DNA from 2 places in the Agarivorans sp. QJM3NY_29 genome. Region 1 is predicted to be linked to the other one. Evidence: predicted binding sites of a transcription regulator. Region 1 holds the regulator's gene; the other holds the start of a gene.

What was found. The regulator MetJ, encoded in region 1, represses methionine synthesis genes. The targets are predictions, from matches to a motif close to TAGACGTCTAGACGTCTA.
Region 2: the regulator MetJ is predicted to act here: its motif matches at 1,963-1,980, upstream of metN (methionine ABC transporter ATP-binding protein MetN).

Annotation. Positions count from the first base shown of each region.
Region 1 is NZ_CP194036.2:4,471,144-4,474,507, forward strand. Features, by position in the region: gene metB (cystathionine gamma-synthase) at 1-910, opposite strand, end outside; gene metJ (met regulon transcriptional regulator MetJ) at 1,064-1,363, shown strand; gene ACRRS0_RS20325 (PEP-CTERM sorting domain-containing protein) at 1,468-2,145, opposite strand; gene rpmE (50S ribosomal protein L31) at 3,088-3,300, opposite strand.
Region 2 is NZ_CP194036.2:910,437-913,800, reverse strand. Features, by position in the region: gene ACRRS0_RS04135 (hypothetical protein) at 1-209, shown strand, start outside; gene ACRRS0_RS04130 (DUF2938 domain-containing protein) at 279-779, opposite strand; gene ACRRS0_RS04125 (helix-turn-helix domain-containing protein) at 862-1,254, shown strand; gene ACRRS0_RS04120 (hypothetical protein) at 1,502-1,663, shown strand; gene ACRRS0_RS04115 (hypothetical protein) at 1,711-1,845, opposite strand; gene metN (methionine ABC transporter ATP-binding protein MetN) at 2,081-3,115, shown strand; gene ACRRS0_RS04105 (methionine ABC transporter permease) at 3,105-3,364, shown strand, end outside.

The DNA.
Region 1 (3,364 bases):
AGCTTAACATAGCTCCAAAGCCAGATTGTTGTTGTTGGGCTAACGCATGACCGGGGTGCTCTGCTAAGCCGGGATAATAAATCGCAGACACCAAAGGCTGCTGCTGCAGGCATTGAACAATAGTTTGAGCATTGTGTTGGTGAACATTCATCCGAGCTTTCAGAGTTCTTAAGCCCCGCAGAGTTAAATAGGAATCAAAGGCTGAGCCTGTTAAACCTAGACAATTCGCCCACCAGCTCAAGCTTTCTGCCAATAACTCAGTTTTTGCCACAACCATACCCGCCACCACATCAGAGTGACCATTAATATACTTAGTCGCCGAATGCACCACAATATCGGCCCCCAGTAAAATTGGATTCTGTAATACAGGCGACAAAAACGTATTATCCACAACTACCAAAGCCCCCACAGCATGCGCTTGTTGAGCTATTTTTTGAATATCCACAATCCGCAATAACGGGTTGCTGGGAGTTTCTAACCAAATTAACTTTGGTTGCTTGGCGAGGGCGGTTTGCAAGCTCTCGCTATCATTTTGATCGATAAACTCGACTTCAAAGGCCTGCTTCTTCGCCAAACTGTCAAACAGGCGATAACTTCCGCCATAACAATCGTGCGGTGCGATCAGCAAATCGCCAGGCGCTAACAAAGCGGTCACTAAATGAACGGCCGACATGCCGGTATTGGTGATCACCGCCCCTGCACCATGCTCTAGGTTGGCAATCGCATCGGCTAATATTTGACGGGTTGGATTACCAGAGCGACTGTAGTCAAACTGCCGCTTTTGCTTAAAATCGGCGAAACTATAATTACTCGACAAATAAATTGGCGGAACCACCGCTCCGTGTTGGCTATCACTCTCAATACCACTGCGAACCGCAATGGTGGCGGCGTGAAGATCTTTTAATGACATGTGTTCACTGACTCCCTCTAATTATGCTGCCACTTTACCACTCCCCGTAAAGACGTCAACACTTCTAGACGTCTAAATGTCTTTGCTCTTGGATTGCTAAGTGGCTTTTCCCCCGTTACAATAGGGTTTCTTTGGTTTGGTGTGTATTCAAGTATGTCGACAGATTGGAATGGTGAGTGGATCAGCCCTTATGCTGAACACGGAAAAAAAAGCGAACAAGTAAAAAAAATAACGGTATCAATACCTTTAAAAGTATTGAAAATACTGACCGATGAGCGTACTCGTAGACAAATTAACAATCTACGACACGCCACCAACAGCGAGTTGCTCTGCGAAGCATTTTTACACGCTTACACTGGGCAACCCCTGCCCGATGATGCCGATCTACAAAAAGATAGACCCGACCCGGCCTTAGAAAAAGCCACCGAAGCTGAATTGGATAAAGAAGATTAAGATTTTGCAAAGCCGCTCATTGAGCGGCTTTTTTGTTAAATACTAGACAAACACTTTTGAATAAGCTCACTTATCTTGCAGGAACAACCGCCCACGGCAGAGAGTTAAGCACTTGCTTGTACTTTATATGACTTTTTATTTCGTCTAAACATACATAAGCCAGCAATACCAAATGCCGCAAGAAATATCGTGGATGGCTCGGGAACAGATGAAACACTAATGTTATCGAAACTTTGACCGAGTCTGTTATTAAACAAGCCAACTTGTCCTTGGCTGTACAAACTGCTGGTTAAGGTAGTGACCAAAGTACCATTCACAAATGCTGAGTAGGTATCTCCGAACACATCGATTTTTAAATGAATATCACTTTTAGATGGGAATAATGCACCAGAATGCTTTAAAGCTGGTGAATTGCCACCATTTACGAATTCGTGCCAGTAAACCCCGGTACCTCCACCACCAAGACCTCCTGTGATTAAGGCTATTCCGTTAAAAAGCCCCCCATTGTATGAACTACGAAGAACTACACCGCCATCCCATACATCATTAATATCCAATTCAACAGAAAAATCCCTTAAATCTGTCGGTAACAAGCTAAATGCTTGATTCCCTGATGTAGACTGGTATGCACCACCTTTATCATTCCAGCTACCCTGTTCATTTCCCCATAAAGGAGATGCGGCAGAATCAAAATCATCTGTAAATATGACTGCCGCAATGCTTGACCCAGCAATCGACCAGATTAAAATAACCTTAACTACAAATTGAAAATATATTTTCATTGCAAAAATTCCTTTTAATTGTTTAATTCTAAATTACGACTGTTGACACTGCTATATAACGTCCCAACACAATCCTTCAAAAATTCAATATGGTTTTCTCCCTCTAAATAAAGAAACTATATCTACAGATTCATTCCGCTTAAACATTCTCAAAAAAAACATAACCTATTGAATTTAAAGTGCATGTCAATAAAAACATTATAATAAGAAAGGTTATGTGAATTTAAAAACATAGAGGCGACTACTTTTACTCAATCACCTTAGATAGAAAGGGCGTTGTTGCAGGGCAAACAGCTTCGCAATAACCCCTGAGCTACAAGGTCGTCTAGACAATGCAATTCAGTAATCCATTCGACATAACTACCAAGTTGCTTATTATTCACTTGCAACTACGGTTCTTAGCGAAAATGGAATTATGTTTTAATAATAAGAATGATACTACTCTACACTGCCCCTGATTTTTCTCTCAGGATGCACGAGCACAGAAACAAGCTCTGAAATCTCTTCAACTATTCTCGATTACGGAATATATGGACAGTCAAGAATTACAAAGGAACGCCCTGAAAAAATATTCCAAATAACGCAGTGCTGTCAGGGAAGAGAGGTAAAGTGACCCTACAAGCAACTGATATTCCCGCACAGATCGGTACAACTTTTTACTACTGTTTCGAAATAAAAGTCTAAGAAAGAGAAATTGAACTGACAAAACTATACCTGCCCAAAAATGGTGGATGGCAACGACAAGCATTATAGATCTAGCTATATGGCAAAACCCTAAAACTCAAAAAAGGTAAAGCGACTTTCTGAAAAACGATTTGAGCGAAAATAAATACAAATCTGCTATGAGCAAAATTGCTTTATATCTCATTCGCATCATGACCAGACACAAAAAAAGCGCCTTTCGGCGCTTTTTCTTTACTGTAAAGCTTAAATAAGGCTGGCTTATTTTTTGCCCAATACAGCGAATTTTTTGTTGAAACGATCAACACGACCACCAGTATCAACGTTACGTTGCTTACCAGTGTAGAATGGGTGACATTTGTCACATACGTCTAGGAACATAGTACCAGTACGAGTCGATTTAGTTTCGATTACGTTACCGCAAGAACAAGTCGCAGTAAGTAGTTCGTAAGTTGGATGGATATCAGTTTTCATGGATTACCTCAATACTTGGGCCGCGTCGCCATTTGATCACCACTATTGGCACCAAACACCACAC
Region 2 (3,364 bases), 1.5 Mb from region 1:
ATACGCCGATATTCAAATCACAAACTAAGGTGCTGGCGTTTCACGAACGAATCACTTATTTGCAATCAAGTAATGATGTGGCAGGAAAAAGCCATGCACAGCGTTATCTGAAGCAGTTTTATAGCCATCAACCGCGGGTTGAAACTCCCCCGAGTTATATCGATAGACTCAAAGAATTTTTCCGCTCTTTTATGGAAAGGATGACTTAAGCAAAACCGACTGGCTTGCTTCATCAAACTATCGGCGTGTCGCGACTCAGCTCAAACCTGAGCGCGACTTTAAGCCCCCCTGAGTATCCAGGGTAACGTTAAGGCACTGCAAAATAGGCCAATGCCATAGGCACTGTGAGTGACGATACTTAACCCCCTCGCCAACCGAGGCGCCGCTGTTTTACTTGCCGCAAACCCAAAACCAAGACAAGGTTGGATGATACAAAAAGGAAATACCAAGGTCACAATCCCGGTGATCAACGCAGGCAGCAGTGTTGGACTTGCCAGCCATACCTCTTCGAATAAAAACACATGAGCCATCGCAAAAACAATCCCAATTGCATAATGTAAGGCCCAACCGAGAAGTCTTTCGCCCTTGACCGGCGGTGTAGACACAATCGTTCGATGCAGTAGCTGCCCCCTTGCTATGAAACATACCCATCGCGCAAGCAGCGCATAATCCAGCGCTGGGATCCCGAGTATTCTTTTTTGGAACAACGACCAACCATCCATGACCAGCGTCGCTCCAATACCAATCCAAACGGCTTGTAAACAAAGATTTGTAAGCATTAAATATTCCCCTTGTCGCTCTTAATTTGATAGATTCACAAACAGGGTACAACTTGAAGTCGACTTTAAGTCAATAGGAGATATGATGGATATTGCAGAGGTGGCTCGTCGCTCTGGTTTAAAACCTTCAACCTTAAGATATTATGAAAAAATCGGGCTGATCCACTCCCCCAGTCGAAAAGGGCTACGCCGACAATATTTTCCAAGTGTATTGAATAAATTAAATATTATTTCTTTGGGCCGCATGGCTGGGCTATCGCTCATTGAAATTTCAATGATGTTCGATACAAACGATGAATTGTCTATCGATAGAACATTGTTAATCCAAAAAACGACTGAGATTGATGCGCAAATTAAACAGCTACAAGCAATACGCAATAGCCTTTTCCATGTTGCAACTTGCCCACAAACTTCGCATTTAGAATGCCCGTCATTTCAGAAAATGATGAGCGCAGTGAAGCGTGATCTATCTTAGATTTATCGGGCCAAGCGCGGTGTTAGCTGACCGGAACTCGGGGAAATAGGCTTTGTCAGCAACGACTAGATTGCCTGTGATGGCAAACCAGCCAGCTAAAATAAGCTATTTATATCTATTGTTGCGCCATGAGGCCATACTGAAATGGTTACGCATTCCGTTTACAGAGCTCAATGCATCGCAATTCTCCTAAGCTTGGATCCAAACTAACTGCAGGTTTAAGTGCTTCCCCAAATAGGAAATGCTCATGAGTAAAGGACAAGACAGTAAAAAAGGCTCCAAGAAGAAACCGCTGTTAAGCGCCAAAGAAAAGAAAGCAGTCAAAGCAGTCAAAGCAGTCAAAGCAGTCAAAGCAGTCAAAGCAGTCAAAGCAGCCAAAAAATCGCCAAAGAAAGGTCTAGGACTTTAGATTCAAATTGTGACGAGTCATCGATTATTTCGATGACTTTTTGCGTTTCACAAATAACACAAAATAACCAAGTTGAATAAACGACGGCGGCCAATCCCCCCTTGTTGCAAGTAGCCAGCCTTACCGCTTGATGGCGGTACAATCATCCCAAGTTGCCAGCGCGGCAAATAAAAAGCCGCCACAACGCGCCCCCCACTGCAAACAACAACAGAATTTCATAGCGCTTGGTTTAACCACAAAGCGCTCTTATAGCAGCAGGCTATAACTCAGAACAAATTAGATTTGTTAAAATACCCAATTAGACTTCTGGACGGCTAATTAATCATTGACTTCAAGGGCACTTATCCATAGCATCCTTCTACCATTCAGTCACACCTTAGCATGTAATTCTAAGCTCTCTTGTATAGGCCTATGTAAATGATTGAAATCAGCGATGTTAATAAGGTTTTCTATCAAGGAGAGAAAGAGATTGTTGCGCTTAATGCCATCAACCTTTCTATTCCTCAAGGAACCATTTTTGGCGTGATTGGCTCATCCGGTGCAGGTAAAAGTACCTTGATCCGTTGTGTCAATATGCTGGAAGCGCCAACTTCGGGACAAATCATTGTTGATGGGGTCGATCTCACCACTCTTTCACACCCACAACTTTGCCAAGCTAGACGCAATATAGGGATGATTTTTCAGCACTTCAACTTGCTATCTTCACGTACGGTATTCAACAATATCGCGCTGCCCTTAGAGCTAGCAAACACAGATAAAACGCAGATTGATCGTAAAGTAACAGAGCTCTTGGACTTAGTCGGCCTCACCGATAAACGAGACACCTATCCAGCCAATCTTAGTGGCGGTCAGAAGCAACGAGTCGCGATTGCGCGAGCCCTAGCCTCTGATCCGAAAGTACTGTTATGTGATGAAGCCACCAGTGCCCTTGATCCCGCAACCACCCAGTCGATTCTGGAGTTATTACGAGAGATAAACTTGCAACTTGGCATTACCATTTTACTGATCACTCATGAAATGGATGTAGTGAAGAGTATTTGTCATCAAGTCGCGATCATCGGTGGTGGTGAACTGGTAGAGAAGGGAACCGTTGGTGAAATTTTTGCGCATCCCAAAACCCAACTGGCTCATGACTTTATACGCTCAACTTTAGACCTCTCTATCCCCGAAGATTACCGAGTACGGCTAAACACAAAAAGAGTCGTGGGAAGTCACCCCTTAGTGCGCTTAGAGTTTACGGGAGCAACGGTTGACGCACCTCTGATCAGTCAAATTGCTCGCCAATTTAATATCGATGTTAGTATTTTAAGTTCCGATCTTGATTACGCCGGAGGGGTAAAATTTGGCATGATGGTCGCCGAACTACTTGGCAATGAAGCAGACGATAGCGCAGCGATTGAGTTTCTGAAACAACATAAAGTCAAAGTGGAGGTACTTGGTTATGTCCAGTAACGGTTTTTCATTTCAACAAATCGTGGAGTGGCTAAACTTCAATGGTCAGTTACTACTCGGCGCTACGGGCGAAACCCTCTACATGGTGTCGGTCGCGGGCATTGTTGGCTTTGCACTTGGTATTCCCTTAGGTGTTATTTTACATATCACTAAAAAAGGTGGATTAGCTGCAAACAACAAACTAAACCGAATATTAGGTGCAATCGTGAATATCGGTCGTTCGGTACCGTTTTTAGTGCTCATGGTCGC